DNA from 3 places in the Nocardioides sp. Leaf285 genome. Region 1 is predicted to be linked to each of the others. Evidence: riboswitches for the same ligand, from Rfam matches in the RefSeq annotation. Region 1 holds a riboswitch; each other region holds the start of a gene.

Evidence for each region. A riboswitch is a leader RNA that binds a small molecule or an ion and turns the genes downstream of it on or off. The one in region 1 is predicted to bind thiamine pyrophosphate.
Region 2: it holds a riboswitch for thiamine pyrophosphate, as region 1 does, so the genes downstream of both, ASF47_RS01200 (FAD-dependent oxidoreductase) here and ASF47_RS15400 (thiamine ABC transporter substrate-binding protein) in region 1, are expected to answer to the same signal.
Region 3: it holds a riboswitch for thiamine pyrophosphate, as region 1 does, so the genes downstream of both, thiE (thiamine phosphate synthase) here and ASF47_RS15400 (thiamine ABC transporter substrate-binding protein) in region 1, are expected to answer to the same signal.

The regions. Positions count from the first base shown of each region.
Region 1 is NZ_LMNH01000004.1:228,244-233,636, forward strand. Features, by position in the region: gene ASF47_RS15395 (ABC transporter permease) at 1-1,388, opposite strand, end outside; gene ASF47_RS15400 (thiamine ABC transporter substrate-binding protein) at 1,385-2,506, opposite strand; TPP riboswitch at 2,496-2,626, opposite strand; gene ASF47_RS15405 (alpha/beta hydrolase) at 2,731-3,651, shown strand; gene ASF47_RS15410 (GNAT family N-acetyltransferase) at 3,660-4,184, shown strand; gene ASF47_RS15415 (M1 family metallopeptidase) at 4,319-5,393, shown strand, end outside.
Region 2 is NZ_LMNH01000001.1:231,544-236,936, forward strand. Features, by position in the region: gene ASF47_RS01195 (fumarate hydratase) at 1-914, opposite strand, end outside; TPP riboswitch at 1,011-1,120, shown strand; gene ASF47_RS01200 (FAD-dependent oxidoreductase) at 1,233-2,489, shown strand; gene thiS (sulfur carrier protein ThiS) at 2,486-2,686, shown strand; gene ASF47_RS01210 (thiazole synthase) at 2,683-3,465, shown strand; gene ASF47_RS01215 (thiamine phosphate synthase) at 3,462-4,244, shown strand; gene thiC (phosphomethylpyrimidine synthase ThiC) at 4,375-5,393, shown strand, end outside.
Region 3 is NZ_LMNH01000003.1:812,527-817,919, forward strand. Features, by position in the region: gene ASF47_RS12120 (hypothetical protein) at 1-111, shown strand, start outside; gene thiD (bifunctional hydroxymethylpyrimidine kinase/phosphomethylpyrimidine kinase) at 131-1,039, opposite strand; gene thiE (thiamine phosphate synthase) at 1,036-1,752, opposite strand; TPP riboswitch at 1,743-1,838, opposite strand; gene ASF47_RS12135 (FAD-binding oxidoreductase) at 1,907-3,283, shown strand; gene ASF47_RS12140 (class I SAM-dependent methyltransferase) at 3,280-4,563, shown strand; gene ASF47_RS12145 (siderophore-interacting protein) at 4,577-5,380, shown strand; gene era (GTPase Era) at 5,373-5,393, shown strand, end outside.

The sequences.
Region 1 (5,393 bases):
ACCACCGGCAGGTCGACGGTGAGCACGGTGCGCCAGGCCCCGGCGCCCAGCGAGGCGGCCGCCTGGCGCTGCCGGTCGTCGACGCCGCCGAGCACGGGGGCGATCGTGCGCACCACCAGCGGCAGCGCCACCAGCGCCTGGGCCACCGGCACCAGCAGCGGGGAGTCGCGCAGGTCGAGCGGCGGGGAGTCGAGGGTGATGAGGAAGCCGAAGCCGAGCGTCACCGCCGAGACGCCCAGGGGCAGCATGAAGAAGCCGTCGAGGGCCGCGCGCACCCGCCGCTCGGCCCGCCCGCGGGAGCCCCGGGTGACCACGACGGCCACCAGCAGGCCCAGGGTCAGCGACATCCAGGTCGCGTCGACCGCGGTGCGCAGCGAGGTGAGCAGCGCGTCGGTCACCGGCACCAGCAGGGCGCCGCCCTCGCCGGGGGTGCGCAGGGCGCGGTAGTTGCCCAGGCTCCAGGCGTCGTCGACGCGCAGCGAGCCGCTCACCAGCACCGCCACGGGCGCGGCGACCACCACGAGCAGCAGCGCGGTGGCGCCCAGCTGGGGGAGGTCGCCTCGGCGGGGGCGGCGCGGGCGGGGCACGACGCGCGCCAGCGTCGGATCGGGCACCGCCCGCAGCCGCGCGGCCACCAGCAGCAGCGCGGTGACCGCCACGAGCTGGAGGATCGACAGGGCCGCGGCCGCCTGGAGGTCGAGCAGGTTGGTGGTGAGCAGGTAGATCTCGGTCTCCACCGAGGAGTAGCGCAGGCCGCCCAGGGTCAGCACGACGCCGAAGGCGGTGGCGCAGAAGAGGAAGACCACGCTGGCCGACGACACGATCGCCGGGCGCAGCGCCGGCAGCGTCACGGTGCGCAGCACCTGCAGCGGGCTCGCACCCAGCGCCGCGGCCGCCTCGCCCGGGCGCGGGTCGAGCGACTCCCACGCCGCGCCCACGCCGCGGATGACCACGGCGACGTTGAAGAAGACCAGGCCCGCCACGATCGCCACCGGGCTGCCGTCGAGGCCGAGGAAGGCCAGCGGGCCCGCCTCGCCCAGCAGCTGGCGGAAGGCGATGCCGACGACCACGGTCGGCAGCACGAAGGGCACGAGCAGAGCGGCGCGCACCACCCGGCGCAGCGGGAAGTCGAGGCGGTGCAGGGCGAAGGCGGCCGGAAGGCCCAGCAGCACCGACAGCGCCGTGGCCACCGTCGCCGACCAGACGGTGAACCACAGCACCCGGTGCACCCGCTCGCGGCCCAGCACCTCGAGCACGGCGCCCGGGTCGAGCACGCCGTCGACGACGAAGCCCCGCGCGAGCATGCCGCTCACCGGCAGCACGAAGAAGACCGCCAGCACCGCCACCGGCAGCGCCGCGAGCGCCAGCAGGGTCAGCCCACGCCTCACCGGGTGACGACGTCCGTCCACTCCTGCAGCCACGTGGCGCGCTCGGTGGCGATCTCGGCGGGGTCGACCTCGTAGGGGTCGGTGGGGCGCTCGGCGTGCTGCGCCCAGTCGGCCGGCAGCTCGGTGCCCTCGACGACCGGGAAGACGTACATCGACTCCGGCAGCGCGGCCTGCACCTCCGGCCCGGTCATGAAGCGCACCAGCGCCTCGGCCCCGGCCACGTTCTCCGCGCCCGCCAGGACCCCGACGTACTCGACCTGCTGGAAGCAGGTGTCGAGCAGCGCCCGGGTGGTCGACGAGCCGTCGTCGGCGAGGGTGAAGGCCGGGGAGGAGTCGTAGGAGACGACGACCGGGCGGTCGCCGGAGCCGCCGCCCTGGGTGAAGTCGGTCTGGTAGGCGTCCGACCAGCCGTCGACGAGCTTGGCGCCGTTGTCCATGAGGTCGGCCCAGTAGTCGGGCCAGTCCTCGCCGTACTCCGCGATCGTGGCCAGCAGGAAGGCCAGGCCCGGGGAGCTGGTCGTGGCCCCGGGCACCACGAGCAGGTCGCGGTAGGCGGGGTCGGTGAGGTCGTCGAGCGAGGCCGGCGGCTCGAGGTCGCGCTCGGCGAACCACGTCTCGTCGACGTTGACGCACACGTTGCCGTTGTCGACCGCGGTCAGCGCCCCGTCGTCGTCGCCGGGCACCGCGTAGTCGGAGACCCCGGCGGGGGTCTCGAAGGAGTAGGGGGCGAAGACGCCCTCCTCCAGGGCGCGGGAGGCGAAGGTGTTGTCCACGCCGAAGGCCACGTCGCCGGTCGGGGAGTCCTGGGTCAGGACCAGCTTGTTGGTCAGGCTGCCGGCGTCACCGGAGGCGCGGACCACCAGGTCGTAGCCCGACTGCCGCTCGAAGGCACGCTCGACCTTCGTGGGCAGGAAGAACGACTCGTGGGTGACCAGCACGACCTCGCTGCCGTCGCCGGTGGCCCCCTCGGTGCCGCCGGCGTCGGTGGAGGAGGGGCCCGCACCGCCCGCGTCACCGGCGGTCGGGTCGTCGTCGCCGGTGCCGACCAGCGAGCAGGCCGGGGTGAGGCCGAGGACCACCGCGGTGGTCAGGACGGTGAGTGCGCGCGCACGCCTCATGTGGACTCCCTTCGCCGGTGCTAACCGGAGCAGGTTCGGAGGGTCTGCGGTACGACGCGACTCGTCGTCCGCACTCTCAGCACGCCACCGGTGGCCGGTCGTGCTCCCCTGTCTTCTGCGGCCAGTGTAGGTCGCCGGCCGCTCCGGCACGGTCGGCCGCCGGGCCGTGGCCACCCGGCGCCCGCCCGGTGGGTGCGGCTGGCGGGGTCTGAGAGGCTTCCGGCGTGCCGAGCCTCCGCCACCAGCTCCTCGCGACCCTCATCCCCCGACTGCGCCGGGCCGGCGAGCTGAGCTCGCTGCCCGAGGAGCGCGAGCGCGTGCTCGAGGGGCAGGCACGCCGCGCGCCCGGGCTGGCGACGGGGCTGGTGCCCGGCTTCGCGCGGCGCTTCACCCTGGTCACCGACTCCTCCGCCGGCTTCGACGTGCACGTGCTCGCCCCACGCGGGGTCGAGCCCGAGCGGACCCTGGTGTGGATGCACGGCGGCGCCTACGTCGCCGGCATCGACCCCTTCCACGTGCGCTACGCCGCCGCGCTCGCCCGCCGGCTCGGGGTGCGGGTGGTGCTGCCCGACTACCCGCTGGCCCCGGGCAGCACCTGGGCCGACTCCCACGACCGGCTCGTCGACGTCGTCGCGCGCGCCTGCGCCCACGGCCCGGTGCTGCTGGGCGGCGACTCCGCCGGCGGCGGCATCGCGCTGGCCGTGGCCCAGAGCGTGCGCGACCGCGGTCTCGACCCGGCGGGGTCGCTGGAGCGGCTGCTGCTGCTCTCGCCCTGGGTCGACCTCACCACCTCCACGCCCGCGACGCGGTGGTTCGCGGCGCGCGACCCGTGGCTCTTCGAGTCCAAACTGCACGCCTACGCCGCGTGGTGGGCCGGCTCCCCCGACGACCTGGCCCGCCCCGAGGTCTCCCCGGCGCTGGGCGACCTCGCCGGCCTGCCGCCGGCGCTCGTGCTCTGCGGCACGCGCGACCTGCTCGTCCCCGGCGTACGGCTGCTGGCGCGGCGGGCCGCCGAGGCCGGGTGGGACCTCACCTACGTCGAGGAGTCCGACCTCATCCACGTCTACCCGATCCTGCCGCTCATCCCCGAGGCACGTCGGGCCCGGCGCACCGTCGAGGCCTTCCTGCGGGGGTCGGCCCGGTGAGCGGCCCGGTGAGCCGTTCGGCGGGCGGTTCGGCGGGCGGCCCGGTGGTGTGGTCGAGCAACTTCGCGGGGCTCGCGCCGGCGGTCGCCTACGCCGCGTGGCGGCTGAGGCAGGAGGTCTTCGTGGTCGAGCAGGCCTGCCCCTACCCCGACCTCGACGGCCGTGACACCGAGCCCGGCACCCGCCACGTCGTGCTCCCCGACCCCGAGCGACCCGACGAGGTGCCGGTGCTGGGCTACGCCCGGGTGCTCGACGACGGCGCCACGTGGCGCATCGGCCGGGTCGTGCTGCATCCCGCGGGGCGCGGGCGAGGGCTCAGCGGTGCGCTGATGGAGGCGTGCGTGGCGCTGTGCGACGGGGCCGGGACCGGGAGCGAGACCGGGGCCGAGACCGGGAGCGCGGTGCGCCGTGACGTCGTGCTCGACGCCCAGGCGCCGCTGGCGGGCTGGTACGCCGGCTTCGGCTTCGCCGTCGACGGGCCGGAGTTCCTGGAGGACGGCATCCCCCACGTGCCGATGCGACGGCGCGGCTGAGAGGTCCCGGCGTGGCCTGCGGGGGTGGTGGGGGCCGCGGGGGTTTCGAGACGGTCGCTGACGCTCCCTCCTCGACCACCGGGGGCGGGGCGGGGCGGTCGCCGGCGGGGTCGGGCGGGCGTAGGGTCCGAGACGTGCTGCGACGACTCGGACTCTCCCTGGCCACCCTCGCCCTCGCCTCGACCGGGGTGGTGGCGCTCGCGCCCCCGGCGGCGTACGCGGCCCAGGCCGGCAGCGAGGCCGGTGCGGGCGGCGACACGCTCTTCCCGCGGCAGGGCGACGCGCGCTACCAGGTCCGGTCCTACGACGTGTCGCTCGACTACACGCCCGTGACCAATCGGCTCACCGCCACGACGCGGATCGTCGCCGTCGCGGCGCGCGACCTGGGCCGCTTCGACCTCGACCTTGAGGGTCTCGACGTGTCGCGCGTGCTGGTCGACGGCGAGCAGGCCGCCTTCTCGCGCGACGGCCACGAGCTCACGGTGCGCCCCGACGGCGGGCTCGACCGGGGGCGCTTCACGGTGCGCGTCGACTACGGCGGCGAGCCGCAGGAGCACATCGACCCCGACGGGTCCACCGAGGGCTGGGTCCGCACGGCCGACGGCGCCACCGCCCTGGGCGAGCCGGTCGGCACGATGACCTGGATCCCCTCCAACAACACCCCCGGCGACAAGGCGCGCTACACCTTCCGCCTCACCGTGCCCACCGGCTACGAGGCCACCGCCAACGGCGTGCTCGTCTCCCAGCGCGACGAGGGCCTCACCACCACGTGGACCTGGCGGGCCGACGACCCGATGGCGACCTACCTGGCCATGGTCTCGATCGGGCAGTTCGACGTCTTCGAGTCGCAGACCGAGTCGGTCGACGGCCGCACGATCCCAATCTGGTCCTTCACCGACGTGACCGGCGGCGACGCCGCTGCGGCGCGGCGGCTGCTGCCGAAGGTGATCGCCTTCCAGGAGAGGCTCTTCGGCCCCTACCCCTTCGACGCCGCCGGGCTGGTCGTCGACGACGCCGACGTGGGCTACGCGCTGGAGACCCAGACCCGCCCGTTCTACCCCTCGGTCGGCGCCGCCGACGGCGCGCTCGTCCACGAGACCGCGCACCAGTGGTTCGGCGACTCCGTGACCCTGGTCGATTGGCACGACATCTGGCTGGCCGAGGGCTTCGCGACCTACGCCGAGTGGCTCTGGGACGCCCGCCACGGCG
Region 2 (5,393 bases), on a different contig from region 1:
ACCCGCACGTCGTGGCAGAAGTACTTGCCGCCGAACTGCGCGCCGATCCCGAAGGACTGGGTCAGCTCGAAGACCTGCTCCTCCAGCTCGAGGTCGCGGAAGCCGTGGGCGCTCATCGAGCCCTCGGTGGGCAGGTTGTCGAGGTAGTGCGCCGAGGCGTACTTGGCGGTCTTGAGCGCGAACTCTGCGCTCGTGCCGCCGATGACCACGGCGAGGTGGTACGGCGGGCACGCGGCGGTGCCGAGGGAGCGGATCTTCTCGTCGAGGAACTCCAGCATCCGCTTCGGGTTGAGGATCGCCTTGGTCTCCTGGAAGAGGAACGACTTGTTGGCCGACCCACCGCCCTTGGCCATGAAGAGGAACTTGTACTCCGGCGAGCCGTCGGCGGCGGGCGTGGAGTAGAGCTCGATCTGGGCCGGCAGGTTGCTGCCGGTGTTCTTCTCCTCGTAGGTGGTCAGCGGGGCCAGCTGGGAGTAGCGCAGGTTGAGCCGGGTGTAGGCGTCGAAGACGCCCCGGCTGATCGCCTCGCCGTCGTCGGCGCCGGTGAGCACGCCCTCGGACTTCTTGCCCATGACGATGGCGGTGCCGGTGTCCTGGCACATCGGCAGGACGCCGCCGGCGGAGATGTTGACGTTCTTGAGCAGGTCGAGCGCCACGAAGCGGTCGTTGCCGGAGGCCTCGGGGTCGTCGATGATCTTCCGCAGCTGGGCCAGGTGGGCCGGGCGCAGGTAGTGGCTGATGTCGTGCATCGCCTCGGCGGTCAGCCGCCGGATCGCCTCCGGCTCGACCTGGAGGAAGGTGCGCCCGCCGGCCTCGAAGGTGGAGACCCCCTCGTCGGTCACCAACCGGTAGGGCGTGTCGTCCTTGCCGGTGGGGAGGAGGTCGGAGTACCGGAAGTCGGGTTCGCTGGCCACGGGCCGCAAGGCTACGCCTGGGCGCGCCCCCGTGGGGCAGGACCCCGCTCCGCGGTCGACCCCTGGAATGCGCCCGGAGCGGCTGCTACGGTCGACGGCGTCCACCACGGGAGCTCGCGGCAGCGAGCTGAGAGGGAGCTGAGCCGCTCCGACCGTCGAACCTGATCCGGGTCATGCCGGCGAAGGAAGCGAGGAGCAGCCGTGCTGTCGTCACGTCCCACCACCCGTCGTCCGAGCCCGCCGTCGAGCGCTCCGTCGAGTCCCCCGACGAGGGGGTGCGCCGGGGCTCCGCCCCGCTCGGCCCGGAGGGGCTGACCCGTGCGCGTGCGGGTGCTCGGCGCGGGGGTCGTCGGCCTGGCCTGCGCCGACGAGCTGGTGCGGCGCGGCCACGAGGTCGAGGTCGTCGACCCGGCCCCCGGTGGCGGTGCGTCCTACGCCGCCGCGGGGATGCTCGCGCCCACCGCCGAGGTGTGGCACGGCGAGGAGGCGCTGCTCGACCTGGGCCTGCGCAGCCTCGCGCTGTGGCCGGCCGCCGCCCGCCGCTGGGGTGTCGCGCTGCGCCCGGGCGGCACGCTCCTCGTCGGTCGTGACGACGCCGACCTCCAGCTGGTCGAGCGCCAGGCCGCGCTGCTGGCCCGCCTGGGCCGGCCCGTCGACGTCGTGGGCGGACGGGCCGCCCGCAGCCTCGAGCCGCGTCTCGGCGCCGGCGTCGCCGGAGCCGCCCTGCTGCCCGACGAGGGCAGCGTCGCCCCGCGCGAGGTCGTGGCCGCCCTGCTCGACCGGCACCGCGCCCGCCTCCTCCCGGCCCCGTCGGGGGCCCCGGTCGACCGCACGGTGGTCGCGACCGGGATCGCCGCGACCGGACTGGTGCGCGGCGTGCGCGGGGAGGTCCTGCGGCTGCGCAGCGACGACCCGCCCGAGCGCACCGTGCGCGGGTGGGTCCACGGCGAGCCCGTCTACGTCGTGCCCCGCGCCGACGGCGAGGTGGTCGTCGGCGCGACCAGCGAGGAGCACGACGCGCCCCCGGTGGTCACCGCCGGCGGGGTGCGCCGCCTGCTCGAGGCCGCCTGCCGGCTGCTGCCCGGGCTCGACCGCGCCGAGCTGCTCGAGGCGACCGCCCGCGACCGTCCGGCCACGGCCGACAACCTGCCGCTCGTGGGGCCGGCCGGGCCGCGCTGGTCCGCGGGTCGGGCCGACGGCGGCCACGACACGGGCACCGGCGGGCGCGAGACGCCGGGAGCCCGCGACACGGGCACCGACAGCGACACGGGCGCCGACGGCGACACGGGCACCGACGGCGACACCGTGCTGGCCGTCGGTCTCTTCCGCCACGGCGTGCTGCTCGCCCCGCTCGTGGCCGCGCTGGTGGCCGACCACCTCGACCACGGCCACGTCGAGCCCGCCCTCGACCCGCGCCGCCTCGACCCGCGCCGCCTCGATCGGCGCCGCCTCGATCCGCCGCCCGCGCCACCGCACCGCCACCCGACCGCCCCAGCACACCCCCACCCGACCGCCCCAGCACACCCCCACCCGACCGCCCCAGCACACCTCCACCCGGACGGAGACCGCCCATGACCCACGTCGTGCTCAACGGCGAGGCGCGCAGCCTCGACGACACCACCACGCTGGCCGAGCTGCTGGCCCCCACCGGCGCCGGGCGCGGCTGCGCGGTCGCCCTCAACGGCGTCGTCGTGCCCCGTGCGCAGCTGGCGGACCGGCGCCTCGCCGACGGCGACGTGGTCGAGGTCGTGACGGCGGTGCAGGGCGGATGAGCACCGACGACGACCTCGTAGTCGGTGGCGTCGCGCTCGCCTCCCGGCTCCTGCTCGGCACCGGCGGTCTGCCCTCGGTGGCGCTGCTGCCCGCCGTGCTGGCGGCCGCCCGCCCCGGCCTGGTCACGGTGAGCATGCGGCGCTCCGGCGCCCGGGGCCCCGGCGGGGTGCTCGACGTGCTCGACCGCGCCGGCGTGCGGGTGCTGCCCAACACCGCCGGCTGCACCACCGCCCGCGAGGCCGTGCTCACCGCGGAGCTGGCCCGCGAGGCGCTCGGCACCGACTGGGTCAAGCTCGAGGTCGTCGGCGACGAGGCCACGCTGATGCCCGACCCCGTCGAGCTGCTCGAGGCCGCCGGGACGCTGGTGCGCTCCGGCTTCACCGTGCTGCCCTACACCACCGACGACGCCGTCGTGGCGCGCCGGCTGGCCGACCTCGGCTGCGCCGCGGTGATGCCGCTGGGCTCGCCCATCGGCTCGGGACTGGGCGTGCTCAACCCTCGTGCCATCGAGGCCCTGGTCGCCGCCGTCGACGTGCCGGTCGTGCTCGACGCGGGCGTCGGCACCGCCAGCGACGCCGCGCTCGCGCTCGAGCTGGGCTGCGACGCCGTCCTCGCCGCGACCGCCGTGACCCGCGCCGAGGACCCCGTGCGCATGGCGCGCGCCCTGCGGCTGGCCGTCGAGGCCGGTCACGCCGCGCGGCACGCCGGGCGGGTGCCCCGCCGGCGCAGGGCCCGGGCCTCCAGCCCCGTCGAGGGCCGGATCGGGGCAGGGGCGTGAGCGCCCGGCCGACCCGCCCCTCGCCGTGGCCCGGACCCGGCGGACCGCCGCGCCTGCTGCTGCTCACCGACCGCTCCCAGCTGAGCCTGGGCCGGAGCCTGGTGGGCACCGTCGCGGAGTGCGTGGAGGCCGGCCTGCGCGCGGTGGTCGTGCGCGAGCCCGACCTGGACCCGCGTGCGCGCCACGCGCTGCTGGCCGCCCTCGCCCGGCTGCCCGGCCTGGTGGTGATCTCCTCGCGGCTGCCGGACCCCGCCGCCCACGGCGTGCACCTGGCCGCCCACCAGCGACCCGACCGCTGGGCGGCGTCGGCGGCCGGCCCGGTCATGGGCCGCTCCTGCCACGCGGTGGGGGAGGTCCGCACGGCGGCGGCCGAGGGCGCGGCGTACGTCGTGCTGTCGCCCTTCGGCGTCTCGCCGAGCAAGCCCGGCCACCTCCCGCCGCTGCCGCGGACCGCGTACGCCGAGGCAGCGGACGCCGGCGTGCCGGTGCTCGCCCTCGGCGGGATCGGCCGCGACGACGTGGCCGCCGCACTCGCCGCCGGCGCCCACGGGGTGGCCGTGATGGGGGGCGTCATGCGCGCACGCGACCCCGCCGCCGAGGTGGCCGCCCTCCTGGCCCGGCTGCCCCCGCCCGCCTCCCAGCCGCCCGCCTCCCAGCCGCCGGCCTCCCAGCCACCCGGGGGCCCACCTCCCGCCCCCGGACGCCCACGTTCCACCCGCCCGAGCGCGAGCTGTGACGCCCCGTCAGCCGCTCTGCCGGCCCGCCGGCCCCCCTGCTGACCCGTCACGACGGAGCGGTGGACGAGCGGACCGTGCGTGGCAGCGCGCGGCCCCCGACCCGACCCCGACCCGACCCCGACCCGACCCGACCCGACCCGACCCAGACCTGACCTGACCCGAGGAGCCCCCCATGACCACCCACCCCGCCCACACCCGTGTGCTGACCGAGGCCGGCACGCCGGTGACCCGCGTGGCGCTGACCAACGGCGAGACCTTCGACCGCTACTGCACGGCCGGGCCCGGCTGCGACCCCGGGGTCGGCCTCCCGCGGCTGCGCGCCGACTGGATCGCGGCGCGCGGCGACACCGAGACCTACGCCGGGCGCACCCCGCAGCTGCTCGACGACGGACGGGGCGCGGTGCGGCGCGGCGCGGCCACCGACGCGTGGCGCGGCCCGCAGGCGCAGCCCCGCCGCGCCGTGCCCGGGGCACGGGTGACGCAGCTGCACTACGCGCGCCGGGGCGAGGTGACCCGGGAGATGGAGTACGTCGCGGCGCGCGAGGGCTGCGACGTCGAGCTGGTGCGCAGCGAGGTCGCCGCGGGCCGCGCGATCATCCCGCTCAACGTCAACCACCCCGAGGCCGAGCCAATGGTCATCGGGCGCCGCTTCCTGGTGAAGGTCAACGCCAACATCGGCAACTCCGCGGTCACCAGCTCGATCGCCGAGGAGGTCGAGAAGCTCACCTGGGCCACCACCTGGGGCGCCGACACGGTGATGGACCTCTCGACCGGTGACGACATCCACACCACGCGGGAGTGGATCGTGCGCAGTTCGCCGGTGCCGATCGGCACCGTGCCGATCTACCAGGCGCTGGAGAAGGTCGGCGGCGAGGCCGACCGGCTGACCTGGGAGGTCTACCGCGACACCGTCGTCGAGCAGTGCGAGCAGGGCGTCGACTACATGACCGTGCACGCCGGGGTGCTGCTGCGCCACGTGCCGCTCACCGCGCGCCGCGTCACCGGCATCGTCAGCCGCGGCGGCTCCATCATGGCCGGCTGGTGCCTGGCCCACCACGAGGAGAACTTCCTCTTCACCCGCTTCGAGGAGCTCTGCGAGATCCTCGCCGCCTACGACGTGAGCATCAGCCTCGGCGACGGCCTGCGCCCCGGGTCGGTCGCCGACGCCAACGACGAGGCCCAGCTGGCCGA
Region 3 (5,393 bases), on a different contig from region 1:
GACGCGGTCGCCGACACCGACCTCGCCGCCGTGCGCGACCTGGCCGGGGCCGGGGTCGTGGTCCACCGCGGCGACGCCCGCGGCTCCCTGCTGGGCACCACCACCACCTGAGCCGCGCCGGGGGCCGGGGTCACCGGGCCGCGGCCCACAACGCGTGCAGGTGGTGCACGGGCCCGTGGCCCGTGCCGACCTCGAGCTCCGGTCCGTGCTCGATGGCGCCGCGGAGCCAGGCCTTGGCCGTGCGCGCCGAGCCGGCCCAGTCGGCGGTGCGGGCCAGCAGGGTGGCCATCGCCGCCGACAGCGAGCAGCCCGTGCCGTGGGTGCCGGTGCTCGCCAGCCGCCGTCCCGGCAGCTCGAGCAGGCCGCCCGGCACCACCGGCGCCGCGGCGGCGTCCACGAGGGCGTCGGGACAGCCGGCCTCCCCGCCGCGGTCGGAGGCGCTGCGCGCCAGGTGTCCTCCCTTGGCCAGCACGACCGCGCCGGTGCGCGCCGACAGCTCGGCCGCCTGCGCGAGCGCTCCCGACCAGTCGGGTGCCGCGGGCCGGTCGACCAGCACCGCCAGCTCGGCGAGGTTGGGCGTCAGCAGGTCGGCGCCGGCGCACAGGTCGCGCACCGCGGCCTCGGCGTCGGCGTCGAGGAGGCGGTGGCCGCTGGTGGAGACCATCACGGGGTCGAGCACCACCAGCGGCGGCGCCGTCCGCCCGAGCCACGCCGCGACCTCGCCTACCACGTCGGCGCGGGCCAGCATGCCCACCTTGACCGCGTCGACGACGATGTCGTCGGAGACCGCGTCGAGCTGGGCGCGCAGGAAGGACGGCGGGGGCACGTGCACGGCGCGCACCCCGTGGGTGTTCTGCGCGGTGAGGGCGCTGAGGGCGGCCATGCCGTAGCCGCCGTGGGCGGCGATGCTCTTGAGGTCGGCCTGCACGCCGGCGCCGCCGCTGGGGTCGCTCCCGGCGATGCTGAGCACGCGGGGCAGGTCCCTGGCGCGCAGGTCCGGTCGTGCCCGGCGCCCCGCGGTGGTGACGGGGCGGCTCACGGGGCGCCCCAGGCGGTGACGAGGGCCGCGGCGGCGAGGCGCGGGTCGGGGGCGGCGCAGACGGCCGCGACGACGGCGGCCCCCGCCGCGCCCGCACCCCGCACCGCGGCGAGGTCGCCCGCGACGATGCCACCGATCGCCACGCAGGGCAGCCGCCCGGCCGCGGCCACGACGGCGGCGAGGCCGGTCGCGCCGGTCACCGGCGGGTGGTCGGCCTTGGTGGTGCTCGCGCGGTAGGCGCCGACCCCGAGGTAGTCGACCGTGCCGGGCGGCAGGTCGCCCGCGCGGGCGGCCAGCGCCGGGGTGGGGGTGGTCAGCCCGACCAGCGCGTCGGGGCCGACGAGGCGGCGTACGAGGTCGACGGGCAGGTCGCGCCGGCCCACGTGCACGCCGTCGACCGCGAGGCCGCGGGCCCGCGCGGCGAGCAGCACGTCGACGCGGTCGTCGACCACCAGGCGCGCCCGGTCGCGGCACAGCTCGGCCACCTCGCCCAGCAGCTCGAGCACTTCGCCGTCCGGCTCGGTCTTGGCGCGCAGCTGCACCCAGCGCATCCCGCCGTCGAGGGCGGCGGCCACCGTGGCCACCACGCCCCGCGGCCGGCAGGCACCGGTGTCGGCGACCAGCATGACGCCGCCGGGGCGCCACCGGGCGGGGTCGGGCCGGATCGGGTCGGGCCGGGTCGGGTCCGGCTGGATCGGGCGTGGCTGGTCCACGGCGACATCCCTTCGCTAGTGCGAGCTAGATCAGGTTCGACGGGTCTGCTCTCAGCCCGCGTCGGCGGGCACCCCGTGTCGTCCGCCACCGTACGACGGGGGGCGACACGGACCCGACACCTGGGCGACACGACCCGGGAGTAACGTGCGGCGAGTGGCTGAGAGCGGTGCTTGGAGACAGCATGAGGAGGCGGTCGCCCGCCTGTTGACGTCGTACGCGGAGCTGGCGCCCGACGCCCCCGTGCGGCTGGCCAAGCGCACCTCGAACCTGTTCCGGCCCCGCGCCGCGACCACGTCGCCGGGCCTCGACGTGTCGGGCCTGACCGGCGTGATCGAGGTCGACCCCGGGCGGCGCACCGCCGAGGTGCAGGGCATGTGCACCTACGAGGACCTGGTGGCGGCCACGCTGGCCCACGGGCTCGTGCCCGAGGTGGTGCCGCAGCTGCGCACCATCACCCTCGGTGGCGCGGTCACCGGGCTGGGCGTGGAGTCGACGAGCTTCCGCCACGGGCTGCCCCACGAGTCGGTGCTGGAGATGGACGTGCTCACCGGCGCCGGCGAGATCGTCACGACCCGACCCGGCGAGGACCTCTTCGACACCTTCCCCAACTCCTACGGCTCGCTGGGCTACGCCACGCGGCTGCGGATCTCGCTGGTCGCGGTGCCGTCCTTCGTGGCCCTGCGCCACGTGCGCTTCGCCAACGCGAAGGAGCTGGCGGCGGGGATCGCGGCCGTGGTCGGGTCGGGGGAGCACGACGGGGTGCGTGTCGACGGCCTCGACGGGGTCGCGTTCTCCCCCGACGAGCTCTACCTCACGCTGGCCACCTTCACCGACCGACCCGGCGGGCCCGCGTCGGACTACACCGGCCAGCAGGTCTTCTACCGCTCCCTGCAGCAGCGCGAGCACGACGTGCTGACCACCGAGGACTACCTCTGGCGCTGGGACACCGACTGGTTCTGGTGCTCGGGGGCCTTCGGGGTGCAGCGCCCCGTCGTGCGACGCCTGTGGCCGCGGCGCTGGCGTCGCTCCGACGTCTACCACCGCCTCGTCGGCCTCGACCAGCGCCTCGGCCTGGTCGACCGCCTCGACGCCCGCGCGGGCCGACCGCGCCGCGAGCGGGTGGTGCAGGACGTCGAGGTGCCCGTCGAGCGGCTGCCCGACTTCCTGGCGTGGTTCGACGACGAGGTCGGCATGCGCCCGGTGTGGCTGTGCCCGCTGGTCTCCCGCGGCACCAGCGGCGGCGGGCGCTGGCCCACCTACCCCCTCGAGCCGGGCGAGACCTACGTCAACGTCGGCTTCTGGGGCACCGTGCACGTCGGCGACGACGCCGACGACGGCCCGACCAACCGCGCCATCGAGGCCGAGGTGCACCGCCTCGGCGGGCACAAGTCCCTCTACTCCGAGGCCTTCTACGACCGCGAGACCTTCGACCGGCTCTACGACGGGGCGCACCTGGCCGCCGTCAAGGCCCGCGTCGACCCCGACGACAGACTCACCCACCTCTACGACAAGGCGGTGCGCAGGCAGTGACCGGCCCCACGACATCCACCCTCACCATCGGCCAGGCGGTCGAGACCCTGCTGCGCGACGGCATGCCGGTGCGGTTCCGGGCCTACGACGGCTCCGTCGCGGGCCCGCCCGACGCCGAGCTCGGCCTCGAGCTGCGCACCCCGCGCGGGCTGTCGTACCTGCTCACCGCGCCCGGCGACCTGGGCATGGCGCGCGCCTACGTCTCCGGCGACCTGGTCGTGCACGGCGTGCACCCCGGCGACCCCTACGCCGTCATGCGGCTCCTGCAGAACCACCTGCGCTTCCGCAAGCCCACCCCCGGCGAGCTCGTGACCCTCGTGCGCGGGCTCGGCCTGGGGCACCTCAAGCCGCCGCCGCCCCCGCCGCAGGAGCACCTGCCGCGCTGGCGACGCGCCGTGGAGGGCCTGCGCCACTCCCTGACGCGCGACGCCGAGGTCATCAGCCACCACTACGACGTCTCCAACGCCTTCTACCGCCACGTGCTGGGCCCCTCGATGGCCTACACCTGCGCCGTCTACCCCGACGCCGACGCCTCGCTGGAGGAGGCGCAGGCCGAGAAGTTCGACCTCGTGTGCCGCAAGCTCGACCTCAAGCCGGGACAGCGCCTGCTCGACGTGGGCTGTGGCTGGGGAGGCATGGTGCGCCACGCCGCGCGGGAGTACGGCGTGAAGGCGCTCGGCGTGACGCTGTCGCGCGAGCAGGCGTCGTGGGCCAAGGAGGCCATCGACCGCGACGGCCTGGGCGACCTCGCCGAGGTGCGCCACAGCGACTACCGCGAGGTGCTCGAGACCGACTTCGACGCGGTCAGCTCGATCGGCCTGCTCGAGCACGTCGGCGTGCGCAACTACCCGGCGTACTTCTCCTTCCTGCGCGAGCGGCTGCGCCCCGAGGGCCGGCTGCTCAACCACTGCATCACCCGCCACGACAACGCGGTCACCGAGACCGGGGCGTTCATCGACCGCTACGTCTTCCCCGACGGCGAGCTCACCGGGTCGGGCACGATCATCGCCACCGCCCAGGACGCGGGGCTGGAGGTCGTGCACGAGGAGAACCTGCGCCGCCACTACGCGATGACCCTGCGCGACTGGTGCGCCAACCTCGTCGAGCACTGGGACGAGTGCGTGGCCGAGGTCGGCGAGGGCACGGCCCGGGTGTGGGGGCTCTACATGGCCGGCTCGCGGCTCGGCTTCGAGCGCAACGAGATCCAGCTGCACCAGGTGCTCGCGGTGCGCACCGGCGAGGACGGCTCCGACGGATTGCCGCTGCGGCCCACCTGGTGACTAACCTCGTCCGGTGAGCACCCGCGCCCAGCAGTACGCCGCCGTGGTGCTGCGTCGCGAGCAGCGCAGCGACCACCTCGTGCGCCTGGTCCTCGGCGGGCCCGGTCTGGCCGGGTTCGTCTCGACCGGGGTGCCCGACGAGTGGGTGGGCCTCGTGGTGCCGGGCCAGTTCCAGAGCCGCTACTACACGGTGCGCTCCTGGGACGGCACCGAGCTCGTGCTCGACGTCGTCGTGCACGACGTCGGCCTGGTCGCCGAGTGGGCGGCCCGGCCGGCCGAGGAGCTGGTGGGGGAGACCGTGACGGTCACCGAGCCCAAGGGCTCCTTCGCCATGCCGGCGGGAGCGGCCTGGCTGATGCTGGTCGGCGACCTCACCGCCCTGCCGGCCATGGCCCGCATCGCCCAGACGACCACCCGGGCCGACGGCGCGAGGGCCGCGGTGCCGACCCGGATCTGGGTCGAGGTGCCCGAGGTGCCGACCGGCTACCTGCCCGAGGGCCCCGACGTGACCTGGCTGCCGCAGCCCGGCGAGGGCCGCTCCCGGCTGGCCGAGGTCGTCGAGGAGCTGGACTGGCCCGCCGACGAGGGATACTTCTGGATGGCGGGGGAGTCCTCGCAGATGCGGGCGATCCGCAAGCACCTGATGCGCGAGCGGTCGCTGCCCAGCACGGCCTACGACGTGATGGGCTACTGGCGCGGAGGCGCCACCCGTCAGCCGCGCGCTGTCGACCCCGGCCCCATCTGGCGGGCCGGCAAGGCAGCGGGCAAGACCGACGAGCAGATCTGGGCCGACTATGACGAGGCGCGACATGAGTGAGACCCCCACGACC